DNA from 3 places in the Streptomyces sp. bgisy027 genome. Region 1 is predicted to be linked to each of the others. Evidence: riboswitches for the same ligand, from Rfam matches in the RefSeq annotation. Region 1 holds a riboswitch; each other region holds the start of a gene.
The links. A riboswitch is a leader RNA that binds a small molecule or an ion and turns the genes downstream of it on or off. The one in region 1 is predicted to bind cobalamin.
Positions count from the first base shown of each region.

Region 2: another riboswitch for cobalamin. It lies ahead of cobT (nicotinate-nucleotide--dimethylbenzimidazole phosphoribosyltransferase); the one in region 1 lies ahead of AC3ETA_RS08510 (energy-coupling factor ABC transporter permease).
Region 3: another riboswitch for cobalamin. It lies ahead of AC3ETA_RS04820 (ribonucleoside-diphosphate reductase subunit alpha); the one in region 1 lies ahead of AC3ETA_RS08510 (energy-coupling factor ABC transporter permease).

Region 1 covers NZ_JBYIVZ010000006.1:122,586-127,899, reverse strand. Annotated here, with positions in the region: gene AC3ETA_RS08525 (energy-coupling factor ABC transporter ATP-binding protein) at 13-876, opposite strand; gene cbiQ (cobalt ECF transporter T component CbiQ) at 1,013-1,762, opposite strand; gene AC3ETA_RS08515 (energy-coupling factor ABC transporter substrate-binding protein) at 1,766-2,134, opposite strand; gene AC3ETA_RS08510 (energy-coupling factor ABC transporter permease) at 2,131-2,832, opposite strand; cobalamin riboswitch at 3,119-3,246, opposite strand; gene AC3ETA_RS08505 (M55 family metallopeptidase) at 3,325-4,158, shown strand; gene AC3ETA_RS08500 (M20/M25/M40 family metallo-hydrolase) at 4,151-5,314, shown strand, end outside.
Region 2 covers NZ_JBYIVZ010000069.1:28,135-33,448, reverse strand. Annotated here, with positions in the region: gene AC3ETA_RS42555 (amidohydrolase family protein) at 1-513, shown strand, start outside; gene cobT (nicotinate-nucleotide--dimethylbenzimidazole phosphoribosyltransferase) at 821-1,975, opposite strand; cobalamin riboswitch at 2,065-2,246, opposite strand; gene AC3ETA_RS42545 (SpoIIE family protein phosphatase) at 2,320-4,773, opposite strand; gene AC3ETA_RS42540 (protoporphyrinogen/coproporphyrinogen oxidase) at 4,875-5,314, opposite strand, start outside.
Region 3 covers NZ_JBYIVZ010000003.1:240,245-245,558, reverse strand. Annotated here, with positions in the region: gene AC3ETA_RS04825 (ribonucleotide-diphosphate reductase subunit beta) at 1-994, opposite strand, end outside; gene AC3ETA_RS04830 (hypothetical protein) at 1-68, shown strand, start outside; gene AC3ETA_RS04820 (ribonucleoside-diphosphate reductase subunit alpha) at 994-3,429, opposite strand; cobalamin riboswitch at 3,555-3,691, opposite strand; gene AC3ETA_RS04815 (GNAT family N-acetyltransferase) at 3,744-4,250, opposite strand; gene AC3ETA_RS04810 (NACHT domain-containing protein) at 4,407-5,314, shown strand, end outside.

The DNA.
Region 1 (5,314 bases):
CGCCCGGGAACCTCAGCCGTCGGCCGTGATCGTGGGGGTGGCGGGCGCCGCCAGGGCGGCCAGTTCGTCCGCGTCGCGCGGACCCGGTGCCGAGTCGGCCAGCAGGCCGTGCGCCCTCAGCAGCCCGGCCGCCGCGATGCCCCAGGGCAGCCGCAGGCCGGCCTCCCGCAGGAGTTCGGTGCGGGCCAGCATCGTGTCCGCGGGACCGGTGCGGACACCGGACGGGGTCAGCAGCGCCGCGTCGTCGGCCCAGCGCAGCGCGAGGTCGACGTCATGGGTGGCCATGAGGACCGTGGTGCCGCTCGCACGCAGCCCGTCGAGGGTGGTGAGCAGCCGCTCCTGGCCGTCGGGGTCGAGCCCGGCGGTCGGCTCGTCGAGGATCAGCACACGCGGCCGCATCGCGACGGCCCCGGCGATGGCCGTGCGCTTGCGCTGCCCGTACGACAGCAGATGCGTGGGGCGGTCGGCCAGCCGGGTGATGTCGAGGGCGGCCAGCGCCTCGTCGACCCGCGCCCGCACCTCGGCGTCCGGCAGACCGAGGTTGAGCGGGCCGAAGGAGACGTCCTGCGCGACGGACGCGGCGAACAGCTGGTCGTCGGGGTCCTGCACCACCAGCTGCACGGTCGTCCGCAGCCGGGTCAGTCCCTTGCGGTCGTACGTGACCGGCGTCCCCTCGACCGCCAACCGGCCGTCGTGCGGCTTCAGTCCACCGCTGAGCAGCCGCATCAGCGTGGTCTTGCCGCTGCCGTTGCGCCCCAGCAGCGCCAGCGCCCGCCCCTCGCGGACGTCGAAGTCGAGGCCGCTGAGCACGACGGGGCCGTCCTCGTAGGCGTAGGAGGCGCCCCGCAGGGTGACGAGGGCGGTGGGCTCGCTCATGGCTGGGCCTTTTTCGGTGCGGGGGTGGGGGTGGCGGGTGTCGTGAGTGGGGAGTGGCTTGTGGCCGTGCGTGCGATGGGGCCGCTCTGGTGGGGGTCGGTCGTGTCCCGGGCGGTGACGAGGGCGGTGGGCTCGCTCATGGCAGGGCCCTTTCCAGTACGAGGGTGACGACGGCCAGCGCTGCGAGCAGGACGCAACTCGCGGCCGTGAAACGGACGGAGACCTTCGCCTCGGGGACCAGGACGCGCAAGGTGCCGTCGTAGCCGCGCCCGGCGAGCCCGGCCTGGAGCCGGGTGGCCCGCTCGAAGGAGCGCACGAAGGCGGTCGCGCCGAGCCCGGCCAGCGAACGCCAGGTCGCGGCGCGGGTGGTGTGCCCGAGCCGGGCGGCCTGCGCGTCCCGCACCCGGCGCACCGAGTCGAGCAGCAGGAAGCTCATGCGGTACGTCACCAGCGCGACGTCCACGACGGGCGCGGGCACGCCGGCCTGCACCAGCCGGGGCAGCAGGTCCGACATCGGCGTGGTGAACGCGAACAGCAGCACCCCGAGCGAGGCCGCCGAGGTGCGCAGCAGCAGTTCACCGGCGCGCAGCGGCCCGTCGGCGGCGAGGGACACGAAGCCCTGCCCCCCGCCGACCTGGACCAGCAGCGTGGCCGCGCCGGTCACACAGAAACCGAGCGGCACGCGGTACGCCCGCCACAGCCGCCGTCCGGGCACGCCCGCCGGGCCCAGCAGCACGGTCAGCGCGGTGACCAGGACCAGCGCGGCACCCGGCCAGGGCGGCAGGGAGATCGCGAGCACGGTGAGACCGAGCCCGAGCACGGCCTTGTCCACGGGATGACGGCGGCGCCAGCGACTGCCGTGCGCCGCCGCGTCGATCGGCAGCATCCGTCAGACCCTGTCGGCCTTCGGCTCCTCGGCGCCACGGGCCGCGGCGTCCTCGGTGACCCGCTGCAGGGCCCGCTGCTCACCCTGCCTGCGTCCGCGGTGCAGTCCGAAGTAGTAGGCGAGGACACCGGCACCCAGCGCCGCCTGGAGGGAGAACAGGGCCGATTCGATCTCGCCGGACGGAGGCTCGTACAGCGGCGAGAACCACGGCTCGTAGTCCGGCTCGATCTCGGTGATCGCCGTCTCCGCCTCGCCGTCGGCGCCGGTGAACGGCTCCTCCTTGTGGTCGCCCAGGCCGAGCGTCAGCGGCAGCACGGCGAGCGCGGCCACCACGAGCAGCAGCAGGACGTTGATCTTGGTGTTCCTGCTCATCGGGCCACCGCCTCGGTCTCGCTGCGGGACTGCTTCTTGGCCAGGAGCACGCCCAGCCGGGTCAGTTCGCCCTTGCTGGACTGCACCAGCAGCCGCATCACGAGCACCGTCAGCAGGCCCTCGCTCACCGCCAGCGGGATCTGGGTGACGGCGAAGATGGAGCCGAACTTGCCGAGCGCGCCCAGGAATCCGCTGCCCGGGTCGGGGAACGCGAGCGCCAGCTGGACGCTGGTCACGCAGTAGGTGGACAGGTCCGCGACGAACGCGCCGGAGAACACGGCGACCATCAGCGGCACATCGTAGCGCCGCAGCAGCCTGTAGATCGCGTAGCCGGCCCAGGGCCCGACGATCGCCATCGAGAAGACGTTGGCGCCGAGCGTGGTCAGGCCGCCGTGCGCGAGCAGCAGCGCCTGGAAGAGCAGCGTGATGGTGCCCAGGACCGCCATGATCGGCGGCCGGAACAGGATGGCGCCCAGGCCCGTGCCGGTGGGATGGGAGCAGCTGCCGGTCACCGACGGCAGCTTCAGCGCGGACAGGACGAAGGTGAAGGCCCCGGAGGCGCCGAGCAGCAGCGTGCTCTCCGGATGCTCCCGGACCTCACGGGTGAGTGACCGTACTCCGTGTACGACGAACGGCGCGGACGCGACGCCCCAGGCGACCGCGTGCGCCGGGGGCAGAAAACCCTCGGCTATGTGCATGGCTCAGCAGACCCTCTCCAGCACCTCGTGGATGGTTGACGTGCCTTGGCCGGTCTCCTGGCTGACGGGTGACACCGCCCGTGCTCCGCCTTCCCGGGTCTAGGGCCCTGGCGTCACATTCCCGTCGTCCGCCCGAAGGGCGGGCCGCGCGGCGTCTGGCGCGTGCGATCGCAAGGCGCCGGAGCGCCCTCGTGGCGGAGCCACGTGGGCGCTTCGGCAACGCGGCGAGCGTGCGTGCCAGGCGTCGCGCGGCAGACGGGAATGTGGCGCCAGGGCCCTAGGACCCAGTGGCTTGCCCGCGAGGGCAGGAGCCGGACTTCCCGATTCACAGTGGCGAGGGCCGCACCGGCATCACACCGGATTTCCCGTTCACCAAGGCGTGGTGACAGTAGTGCCCGTGGCGGGTGGCTGACAAGCACACCCCAAAGGTGTGAAAGCGGCGTTCGTCCGCTTCGTGGCGGGTTCCCTTCCGGGCGCGTAACGTGATCGAGCATGAAGATCCTCATCAGCGCCGACATGGAGGGCGCCACCGGTGTGACCTGGCCGGCCGACGTGCTCCCGGGGACTCCCCAGTGGGAGCGCTGCCGGGCGATGTTCACCTCCGACGTGGACGCCGCCGTGCTGGGATTCCTGGACGGCGGCGCCGACGCCGTCCTCATCAACGAGGCGCACTGGTCCATGCGCAATCTGCTGCTCGAACGGCTCGACGAGCGGGCCGAGATGCTCACCGGCCGGCACAAGACGCTGTCCATGGTCGAGGGTGTGCAGCACGGCGACGTGGACGGCATCGCCTTCGTCGGCTACCACGCCGGCGCCGGCATGGAGGGTGTTCTGGCCCACACCTACCTCGCGAACCAGATCACAGGCGTCTGGCTCAACGACGTCCGGGCCAGCGAGGGCCTGCTGAACGCGCACGTCGTCGCCGAGTACGGCGTCCCCGTGGTGCTCGTCACCGGCGACGACCTGGCCTGCGAGGACGCGCTCGGCTACGCGCCCGGGGCGCTGAAGGTCGCCGTCAAGGACCACGTCTCGCGGTACGCGGCGGTGTGCCGTACGCCGGCCAGGACGGCCGCCGACATCCGTGCCGCGGCCAAGGAGGCGGCCGGGCTGGCGGTCCGTCACGAGCCGGTGCGCGGCGGGCCGTTCACCGTCGCCGTCGAGTTCGACGCAGAACACCTCGCGATGGCCGTCACCGTCGTTCCCGGCGTCGAACGTATCGGCGAGCGCAAGGTGGCGTACACCAGCGAGCGAATGTACGAGGGAATCCGTACCTTCAAGGCGGTCACCACGATCGCCTCGGCCTCGGTGGAGGAGCAGTATGGCTGACGGGCAGGCACTGGACGAAGTCGTCACGTTCACCTCGGACCTCATCCGCATCGACACGACCAACCGCGGCGGCGGCGACTGCCGGGAGCGCCCCGCCGCCGAGTACGCGGCCGCCCGGCTGGCCGAGGCAGGCCTGGACCCCGCCCTGCTGGAGCGCACGAAGGGCCGGACGAACGTGGTCGCCCGCATCGAGGGCACCGATCCGTCGGCGGACGCGCTCCTCGTGCACGGTCACCTGGACGTGGTGCCCGCGCAGGCCGGCGAATGGAGCGTGCACCCCTTCTCCGGGGAGATCCGCGACGGCGTCGTGTGGGGCCGGGGCGCGGTCGACATGAAGAACATGGACGCGATGATCCTCGCCGTCGTGCGGTCCTGGGCCCGCGAGGGCGTACGGCCCCGCCGGGACGTCGTGATCGCGTTCACCGCCGACGAGGAGGCCAGCGCCGAGGACGGCTCCGGGTTCCTCGCCGACCGGCACGCCGCGCTGTTCGAGGGCTGCACCGAAGGCATCGGCGAGTCCGGCGCCTTCACCTTCCACGACGGCAGCGGCCGGCAGCTCTACCCCCTCGCCGCCGGCGAGCGCGGCACCGGCTGGGTCAAGCTCACCGCCCACGGGCGCGCCGCGCACGGCTCGCGCCCCAACCGGGAGAACGCGGTCACCCGCCTCGCCGCGGCCGTCACCCGCATCGGCGCCCACGAGTGGCCGCTCAGGCTCACCCCGACCGTGCGCGCCGCCCTCACCGAACTCGCCGCGCTCTACGGCCTCGACGCCGACCTGGACGACGTGGACGGCCTGCTCCACAAGCTCGGACCGGCCGCCCGGCTGGTCGAGGCGACCGTCCGCAACAGCGCCAACCCGACCATGCTGGAGGCCGGTTACAAGGTCAACGTCATCCCCGGGGAGGCCGTCGCCCATGTCGACGGCCGATATCTCCCGGGTCACGAGGACGAGTTCCGCGCCACCCTTGACCAGCTCACCGGACCTGACGTGAACTGGGAGTTCCACCATCACGAGGTGGCCCTCCAGTCACCCGTGGACTCCCCGACGTACGCCCGGATGCGCGCGGCCGTCGAGGAGTTCGCACCCGAGGGGCACGTCGTGCCGTACTGCATGCCCGGCGGGACCGACGCCAAGCAGTTCTCACGGCTCGGCATC
Region 2 (5,314 bases), on a different contig from region 1:
ATCGGCGACTCGGGCGGCAAGGCCGCCGCCGCGCCCGGCTCCGAGGCCGGGATGCGCGTCGGCGCGCCCGTGTCGAGCCGTTACCGGCGCCTCGGTGTCACCGCCGGTCTCGGCGTGGACGCGGTGTCCACCGTCCCCGGCGACATGTTCTCCCTGATGCGGGCGGCCCTGCTGGCCAGCCAGGTCACCGACGACTCCCCGCTGACCGTCAAGGACGTCCTGCGGATGGCCACGATCGACGGCGCCGCCGCGCTGGGGCTCGACGACCGGATCGGTTCGCTGCGCCCCGGCAAGCAGGCCGACATCGCTCTGCTCCGCCTGGAGGACCTCGACATGCTCACCGCCGAACGCGACCCGATCGCGGCCGTGGTCCAGTCGGCGAACCCCCAGAACGTAGACACGGTCCTCGTCGCGGGACGGGTGATGAAGTCCGCGGGACGGCTGCTCCACGCCGACCTCGGCCGCACAGCCCGGGCGCTGCGCTCCACGGCGGCGGCGATCAGCGGCAGCTGACCTGACCGGAACGCCCGGCACCCAGGCCCTGGCCGCGGGGACCTGACGATCGGCGCCGGCACACTGGTGCTCGTCAGAACCACAGCCGGGGCCTGGGTGATTGAGGCCCAAGTACTGAAACCCGTCGCCGGTCGCCGGTCGCCGGTCGCCGGTCGCCGGTCGCCGGTCGCCGGTCGCCGGTCGCCGGGGAGTATGACGTGGTCCTGCCTACGACCCCGGGCCCGCCGGCGCCCAGCCGTCCCCTTCTCCTACCGTCGGTCCGGGCAGTCCCTGCCGCGTGCACGGGCCGGCACATCGGGCGGGCGCGTCAGGCCGGCTTTTCCGACACCCCGGCGGAGTCGAATGTGGCCATCTCCCGCAGGGCACGGACCGCCGCTTGGACGAGCGGCAGCGCCAACAGAGCGCCGGTCCCTTCGCCGAGCCTCAGCCCCAGGTCGACCAGGGGATGCAAGCGGAGATGCCGCAGGGCGATGGCGTGACCTGGCTCGACCGAGCGGTGTCCGGCCACGCAGGCGTCCAGGGCGGCGGGGGACAGCGCCGCCGCGACCAGGGCCGCCGAAGAGGCGATCACGCCGTCCAGGATCACCGGGACCCGGTGCGCGGCGGCGGCCAGGACGAACCCGGCGAGCGCGGCGTGTTCCAGGCCGCCGACCGCCGACACCACCCCGATGGGGTCCCGGGGGTCCGGCTGGTGCAGGTGGAGGGCCTCGCGCACCACCTGCGCCTTGTGCAGCCGGGTCGGCTCGTCGATGCCCGCTCCGTGACCGGTGACCTCGTCCGGGTCGGCACCGGTGAAGGCGGCGGTCAGCGCCGCGGACGCCGTGGTGTTGGCGATGCCCATGTCACCGGTGAGCAGGCAACGGCTGCCGCGCTCCACGAGTTCACCCGCGACGCCGATGCCGATCTCCATCGCCCGCACGGCTTCCCGCCTGCTCATCGCCGGGCCCAGGGTCATGTCCGCGGTCCCGCCCCGGACCCGGCGGCGCAGCAGCCCGTCCCGCACCCCCTCCCCGGCGGGCATTGGAGTCGCGACACCCACGTCCACCACGACCACCCCGGCGCCGGTCTGCGCGGCGAAGGCGTTCACGGCACCGCCGGAGGCCAGGAAGTTGTCGACCATCTGCGCCGTCACCTCCTGCGGCCAGGCGCTGACGCCCCGGGCGTGAACACCGTGGTCCGCCGCGAAGACGGCCACAGCGGCGGGTTCCGGCATCGGAGGTGGGCACACGCCGGCGAGGCCCGCCAGCTGAACGGACACGTCCTCCAGGAATCCCAGCGACCCGGGCGGCTTGGACAGGCGGTTCTGCCGGTCCCGGGCCGCCGCGAGGGCGCCGGGGTCCGCGGGGGTGATGGCGGCGAGTGTGCGGTCGAGGAGCAGGCCTTCGGCGACGGCGCCGTGGGGCAGGTGGGAGGAGTCGGCCAAAGAGGAGGAGACCGGCTCGAAGCCGGGTGCGGGCTTCACGATGGAATGCCTTCCGCTGTCGGCGGTTTTCCACGCCACCGGAGACGGACCGTGCCCGGGCGGAAGGCGCCTGGCTGCGGGACGGGCGGAATATCCTGGCTCCCGGATCTCGGTACGCGGCCGTACGGCCTGTTGTCCGACGCCTGCTCCCGGCCTTCCCAGCGGCCGGCTCACGCCGGTTGCCAGTGGCCGTACGAGTGGGAGGCGGCTCCCCGGTCACAGTGGCGGGCCCGCCCCGGAGTTGGGCTGCTGCACCCGCACCGGAGTTCCTCCGCATCCGTCCCGCGCATCGTGCCACACGCCCGCGGCCGGCGAGTAGCCGGGAACCGGTCGACGGCCAGACCCTAGATCTCCGCCGTGTCCCAGACCCCGGCAAAGTCGAGCCCCGCCCCCGACCCGGCACCGATCGTCTGCTCGGCCCAGATGGTCTTGCCGGTGCGGTGGTACCGGCTGCCCCAGCGTCGGGCGAGTTGGGCCACCAGGAACAGGCCTCGCCCTCCCTCGTCACCGGCGCGCGCCCGGATCAGCCGTGGCTGGGTGTTGCTGGCGTCGGTGACCTCGCACACCAGGGTTCTGTCGTCGTGGAAGAGGCGCAGCCCCACGGTGCCGCCCGCGTAGCGCATCGCGTTGGTGACCAGTTCACTGACGATCAGTTCGGTGGTGAAGGCGAGGTCGTCCAGTCCCCAGTCGGCGAGTCGCCGGGCGACGGACTTCCGTGCGTCGGCCACCCGGGACGTGTCGTCGGGGAACTGCCAGGCCGCGGTGTCGGCGGCCGGAATCACGTGGGTACGGGCCAGAAGAAGCGCCATGTCGTCGCGGGGCGGTCCTTCGGACACCGCGGACACCACGTCGTGGGCGATGTCCTCCAGTGCCCGTGCGGCGCCACAGAGGGTCGATAGCGAGCCGAGGAGGTCCCTGGTGCCCTCGTCGAGGTCCTTCGAGGTTCGTTCCACGAGGCCGTCGGTGTAGAGGGCGAGGATGCTGCCGGGCTCGACGTGGACCGTGGTGACCTCGAAGGGCATGCCGCCCACGCCGAGCGGCGGACCGGGGTGGACCTCGATCGTTCGGACCGTCCCGTCGGGCGCGATCACCGCGGGCGGCGGATGCCCGGCGTCGGCGAGCGCACAGGTGCCGGCGATCGGGTCGTAGAGCGCGTACAAGCAGGTTGCGCCGATCGTGTCCCGGTCCTCCGGAGCGGCTTCGTCGGCGAGTTGCTGGACGAGGTCGTCCAGGTGGATGAGGAGTTCCCCGGGTTCCAGTTCCAGCTCGGCAAGGGTTCGGATCGCGGTCCGCAGGCGCCCCATCGTGGCCGCCGCGTGCAGGCCGTGGCCTACGACGTCGCCCACGACGAAGGCGACCCGCAGCGACGACAGGGGGATGACGTCGAACCAGTCGCCGCTGATGTCCGCCCCGCCCCCGGCGGGCACGTAGCGGCCGGCCGACTCGGCCGCCGTGGACTGCGTGGTCGCGCGGGGCAACAGGCGCTGTTGCAACTCGACCGCGGCCCGATGTTCCCTCGTGTACCGGCGCGCGTTGTCCACGCTGAGCGCCGCGCGCGAGGCGATGTCGAACAGGAGATCGGCGTCCTCCTGCTGGAACCCCTCTGCCCGTTCGGTCCGCCAGGCCGAGACGAAGCCCAGCAGCAGACCGCGGGCGAACAGCGGCGAGATGACCAGCGAATGCCCTTTCTCGGGCAGCAGGGCGCGGATCACCTCCGGGTCCGCGAGCTGGTCCTCCAACTCCTGCCGTGAGGTCTTCAGGATGGTGTCGCCGTGCAGTGCCGCCCGCCGCGCCTGCGGCACGTCCGGGAGCGGCGGCATGACGTCGCCCACCTGGATGAGGTCGGCGGGCCACGGACCGGTGGCGCAGGCCGCTGCCACCCGCCGCATCCGCCACCGGCCGCTGGGCATGACACCTTTGGCGGGCTCCTCGCCTTCGAGGACGACCTCGACGATGTCCACCGAGACCAGGTCCGCGAAGGCCGGCACCAGTACGTCCGCGATGTCCTGAGCCGTGCGGGCCACGTCCAGTGAAGCCCCGATCCGGACCGACGCCGCGTGGCTCACCTCCGCACGCCGCCTGGCTCGCCGCTGCTCGGTGTCGTCGGTGACGAACGCCGCGACGCCACTCGGACGACCGTCGGGACCCTCCAACCGGACGGCGGACGCCGACAGGCTGCGCTCCTGACCGGACGCACTTGGCGCACGCATCCACAGCTCGCCCCCGACCAGGGGAACTCCGGTCTCGAGTACGCGTCGCAGGTGGGTCTCGGCCTCCTCCGCGTCCTCCGCGCGCACCACGTCACTCAGGCGGCACCCCGCGCGCAGGGGCGGCAACCCTGCCGACTCCACCAGGTTGTTGGCGCGTACGACGTTCAGCCGTGTGTCGAAGAGGACGACCCCCAGCCGGTCCTGACCGAACAGAGAGGTCAGGAAGCCCGCTCCCTGCTCCGCAGCGCTCCCGCCCGGCGCGGGGCACGACAGGAGGACGACCTCCGCCGAATCGTCAGGCCCCGCCACGCGTGCCGTGCGCACCACGAGTTCGATGGGCGCTCCGGAGCTGCGCCGAAAGACCCGCCGCCCGACGTCGACGACGGATCCGGCCGATGCGTCGGCGTTCCACGGCGCCGGATCGGCCAGCAGGTGCGTCAGCGGACGACCACAGACCTCTGGCACCGCGTGCCCCAACAGACGAGTGGCCGCGTCAGACCAGCGTCTGACGATCCCCGCGTCATCGAGCACGACGACGGCGACCTCGCCGACCGCGGCGACCTCGACACCGTCGCCCAGGATCGCCATGGACACCTCACCCGAAGCAGGGCCGATACGACATATCCCCTGTGGCCATAGTGCCACTTTGCGCCACCCGCCACAGCACTCCGGGCACCCCGCGGGTTGATTCACGAATAGGAACGTTTCGCTGGTGATCCGTGCAGTGCACTCAGGCGTTCACCGAGACTGGCTGCCGCACGTTCGCCGTTCTCGACGGAATTGGCCGTCCCGGAGAGCGCGAGGTATTCGCCCGCGAGCTGGATCACATCGTCCGAGGCCAGGGTGCGGCGGATGTTCGCCACCGTGTCGTAGAACCCTCGGTATCGCGAATTTGTCGCGAAACTCCACCGGACGATGTGAGCGAACTCCAATTCGGCGGAGAGTCCGGGTATGACCTGCTCCATCTCCCGGATCATTTCGGGAAGCAAATCACCGTCGGTACGTTCCAGTACTTCCTTGCTGTGTTCACTGACCCAGTGGCCGGAGATCACGGCCTTGCCGGGCGGAACCGAGTCGGGCATCGAGTGGGAGTCGACCACGGTGATGGCCAGGCCGAGGCCGGCTGCCC
Region 3 (5,314 bases), on a different contig from region 1:
CGACGGTGCCCTCCACCGCGACCTGGTACGCCGACGGACGCCGCTCGAAGAAGTTGGTGAGCTCCTGAACACCCTGCAGCTCCATGAAGGAGAAGGGGTTCTCGGAGCCGTACACCGGAGCGAAGCCGAGCCGCGTCAGACGCTGATCGGCGACACACTCCAGGTACTGCCGCATCGAGTCGGTGTTCATGCCCGGGAGGCCGTCACCGCACAGGTCGCGCGCGAACTGCAGCTCGGCCTCGACGGCCTCCCTCAGCATGTCGGTGACCTGCTGCTGGAGCTCGTCGTCGAAGAGCTCCGGCTCCTCCTTGCGGACGGTGTCGACCACGTCGAACGCGAAGGACATGTGCATGGTCTCGTCACGGAACACCCAGTTGGTGCCGGTGGCCAGACCGTGCAGCAGACCCCGGCTGCGGAACCAGTAGACGTACGCGAAGGCGCCGTAGAAGAACAGGCCCTCGATGCACGCGGCGAAGCAGATCAGGTTCAGCAGGAAGCGGCGCCGGTCGGCCTTGGTCTCCAGGCGGTCCAGCTTCTCGACCTCGTTGATCCACTTGAAGCAGAACCCGGCCTTCTCGCGGATCGAGGGGATGTTCTCGACGGCGTCGAAGGCCGCCGCCCTGTCCTGCGGGTCGGGCAGATAGGTGTCGAGCAGCGTCAGATAGAACTGGACGTGCACGGCCTCCTCGAACAGCTGGCGCGACAGGTACAGGCGCGCCTCCGGGGAGTTGATGTGCTTGTACAGCGTCAGCACCAGGTTGTTCGCCACGATCGAGTCGCCGGTCGCGAAGAAGGCGACCAGCCGGCCGATGAGGTGCTGCTCGGCGGGCGTCAGCTTGGCGAGGTCGGCGACGTCCGAGTGGAGGTCGACCTCCTCCACGGTCCAGGTGTTCTTGATGGCGTCCCGGTAGCGCTCGTAGAAGTCCGGGTAGCGCATGGGACGCAGGGTCAGTTCGAAGCCCGGGTCGAGGAGATGGGTGTTACGGGTACTCATTACTGGCAGGCCTCGCAGGACTCGGGGTTCTCAAGGGAGCAGGCGACGGCGTCGGGCTCGGCGACCTGCTGGACGGGGACGGTCTTCTCGGACTGGGCGGCCTGGCCCTGGGCGGCGCGGGCGATGCGGGTCGCCGGGCGCGAGCGCAGGTAGTACGTCGTCTTCAGGCCCGACTTCCAGGCGTACGCGTACATCGAGGAGAGCTTGCCGATGGTCGGCGTCTCCAGGAACAGGTTCAGGGACTGCGACTGGTCGAGGAACGGGGTGCGGGCCGCCGCCATGTCGATCAGGCCGCGCTGCGGGATCTCCCACGCCGTGCGGTACAGCGCCCGTACGTCCGCCGGGATCCAGGCGAAGTCCTGCACCGAGCCGTTGGCCTCGCGCAGCGCCTCGCGGGTGCGGGCGTCCCAGACACCCAGCGCCTTCAGCTCGTCGACCAGGTAGGAGTTGACCTGGAGGAACTCACCGGAGAGCGTCTCGCGCTTGAACAGGTTGGACACCTGGGGCTCGATGCACTCGTAGACACCGGCGATGGAGGCGATGGTGGCGGTCGGCGCGATGGCGAGCAGCAGGCTGTTGCGCAGGCCCGTCGTGGTGATCCGCTCGCGCAGCGCCGCCCAGCGCTCCGGCCAGGTGAGCTCGACGCCGTAGTGGTCGGGGTGCAGCACGCCCCGGGCGGTACGGGTCTTCTCCCAGGCCGGCAGCGGGCCGCTGCGCTCGGCGAGGTCGGCGGACGCCTCGTACGCGGCGAGCATGATCCGCTCGGCGATGCGCGTGGAGAGCTGTCTCGCCTCGGCCGAGTCGAACGGCAGCCGCAGCTTGAAGAAGACGTCCTGGAGGCCCATCGCGCCCAGGCCCACCGGCCGCCACTTGGCGTTCGAGCGCCCCGCCTGCTCGGTCGGGTAGAAGTTGATGTCGACGACGCGGTCGAGGAAGGTGACGGCGGTGCGGACCGTCTCGTCCAGGCGCTCCCAGTCGATCTCCCCGCCGCTCACGAAGGCGCCGAGGTTGACCGACCCCAGGTTGCAGACCGCCGTCTCGCCGTCGTCGGTGACCTCCAGGATCTCCGTGCAGAGGTTGGAGGAGTGCACGACATGGCCCGGCAGGGCGGTCTGGTTGGCGGTGCGGTTGGCGGCGTCCTTGAAGGTCATCCAGCCGTTGCCGGTCTGCGCGAGGGTGCGCATCATGCGGCCGTAAAGGTCGCGGGCCGGGATGGTCCTGCGCGCGAGCCCTTGCTCCTCGGCCTTGCGGTAGGCCGCGTCGAACTCCTCGCCCCACAGGTCGACGAGCTCGGGCACGTCGGCGGGGGAGAACAGGGACCACTGGCCGTCGGCGTTGACCCGGCGCATGAACTCGTCCGGGATCCAGTGCGCGAGGTTCAGGTTGTGCGTACGGCGGGCGTCCTCACCGGTGTTGTCCCGCAGCTCCAGGAACTCCTCGATGTCGGAGTGCCAGGTCTCCAGGTAGACCGCGGCCGCGCCCTTGCGCCGGCCGCCCTGGTTCACGGCGGCGACCGAGGCGTCCAGCGTCTTCAGGAACGGGACGATGCCGTTGGAGTGCCCGTTGGTGCCGCGGATCAGCGAACCCCGGGAGCGGATGCGGGAGTACGACAGGCCGATGCCGCCGGCGTGCTTCGAGAGGCGGGCGACCTGGTGGTAGCGGTCGTAGATGGAGTCGAGCTCGTCGTTGGGGGAGTCCAGGAGGTAGCAGGACGACATCTGGGGGTGGCGGGTGCCGGAGTTGAAGAGCGTGGGGGAGGACGGCAGATAGTCGAGCCTGCTCATCAGGCCGTAGAGCGCGGCGACTTCGTCGACGGAGCGGGGGGTGTCGTCCTCGGCGAGACCGGCGGCGACGCGCAGCATGAAGTGCTGGGGCGTCTCGATCACCTTGCGGGTGATGGGGTGCCGCAGGAGGTACCTGCTGTGCAGGGTGCGCAGGCCGAAGTAGCCGAAGCGGTCGTCGGCGGCCGTGTCCACCAGAGCGTCCAGGCGGGCCGCGTGCAGGCGCGCGAACTCGGCGGTGCGGTCGGCGATGAGGCCCTCGCGGTGGCCGACCGCGACCGACTCGGTGAAGGACGTCACACCCTGCGAGGCGGCCTCGGCGGCGATGGAGATGGTCAGCAGCCGGGCGGCGAGCCTGCTGTAGGCGGGGTCCTCGGAGATGAGCCCGGCCGCCGCCTCGGTGGCCAGCTCGCGCAGCTCCGCCTCGTCGGCCCGGGCGGACCGGCCGCGCAGCGCGGCGGCGGCGACCCGGCCGGGGTCGGCGTCGGGGAGGTCGGCGGTCAGCTCGGTCAGGAGCCGCAGCAGATCGGAGGGCCGGCCCGCAGGGTCTCCGTCGAGGGCGGCGGCGGGAGACGGCAGGGCGGTTCCGGGGGCGTCCGCGTCGGTCGGGACCGATGGGACGACTGAGGCCGGGTCTGCTGGCGCGATGGTCACGTGGGGGCTCTCCCTCGCTCGGCACGGGGGCCTTGCGGAGGGCAGGGGGCAGCACACGAGCGCACACGGCGTCGCGTCCACCGGCCCATTCCACGAGGCCCGGACGTCAGGGCGCACCGGCCGGTCGGCCGGGCGCGCTGTCGGCAGGTCCTCGGACTGACTCCTGTGCACGACTGAGGGAACAGACGTGCACAAGTACACCGTTGCGGGACAGTTCCGGATTCGCACCGGATTCCCCTGCGGCGACAGCGAGCATGAGCATACATCTTGTGCTCGCCCGCCACGCCACCCCCAGATGTTGTGTCGCGCTGGTTTCAGAGCGTCAACTCATAGGTGAGAAGAGTGATGTCGTCGAGCTGCGGGAGCGGATTCCAGTCCCGCTCGGGTGTGCGAACAAAACCCAGCCGTTCGTAGATGCGATGGGCGCCGTGCATGGTGCGCTGGGTCGACAGGACGATCCGTACGCAGCCCTCCGTGGCCCGGGCGCGGTCGACGCAGGCGCGGACGAGGGCCTCGCCGGCGCCGCGTCCACGGCCCGCGCGGTCGACGGCGAGCATCCGGATCTCGGCCTCGCCGGGGAGCGCGATGTCGGCCATGGGGCCGCCGCTCGGCACGAAGGTCACCCCGCCCAGCAGCCGGCCGTCCGCGACGGCCACGAGTACCTCGGCGGCGGTCGCGCGCTTGGCCACGTCCCTGAGTTCGCCGAGGTACGCGTCACTCTCGCCGAAGTCGAGGAGCCCGTCGTGGAGATAGGCCCGGGCGGTGATCTCGCCGAGCGCGTCGAACTCACCGGGTTCCGCCGGCCGGATCGCGATGTCCATGGGCCCGAGTCTGCCGGACGGCCGGGCGGACGGGCCCGGGGTTTTGTGCCGAGGGCCGCCGGGTTGCGGGGAGTTCCGGGAGTGCTTCCATGGAGATAGGTGTCGGCGCCCCGCGGTCGCTCCGTTTCGAGAGCCGTTCTCGGAAGGAGACGAACGATGACGAGGGTCGTCGGCAGCCCGCCCGGCAAGAAGCGGCCGCGCAACGCGCCGATGGCGACGCTGGCTCCGAGGCGGGCGGCCAACCGGGTCAGGCAGGGGTTCGTGGGCCACCGGCACAGGCTGACCACGCGCCTGGAGGCCCGCGGTGGAAGCACCCGCCCCAAGAAGTGGCGCCGGTGGTTCACCTACACCAACGCCACCCGGGCCGTCTGGACGGTGGCGGTGCTCGCCGTGGTCGCCTGGGTGGTGGAGGGCCTGTACATCGTGATCCGGGGCCGCACGACACCCTTCGAGAAGTGGCGGCAGGGCAACGACGGCTTCGAGACGGTCATGCGCTTCGTGGGCCCGGTGCTCGCCGCGTCGCTCGCCGCCGCGCTCTTCCTGTTCTGGTGGTACCGGTGGACCAAGCGGCGCTATCTCGCCAAGGCACGCGACGACCCCCACCGACTGGTCCTCACGGCCGGCCCGGACACCGCCGAGATCGTGGGCCGGGAGGAGATCGCCCAGGTCATCGCCGAGCGGCTGCGCGAGCGCGACACGCGCCGGCCCTATCTGCTGGTCGGCGGCGTCGGTGTGGGCAAGACCGCCGTCCTGGTACGGCTCACCGAACTGCTCGCGGAGCAGAACGCCGTACCCGTGCCGATCCGGCTGCGGGACGCGAACGGCGGCAGTGACCTGAACTTCGAACGCATGGCCAAGGAGCGCTTCATCGACGAGGCACCCCGGGGCATCCTCGCGCGCACCAAGACCGAGCGGGTCTGGCAGCAACTGCTCGCCGACGACAAGCCGGTCGTCATCGCCGACGGGCTGGAGGAGGCGCTCCTCGGCGACGGCCTCCAGCAGAACCGGGACAACATCATCCGGCGGGCCATCGAACGTGCCTACGAGGAGAAGCTGCCCCTCGT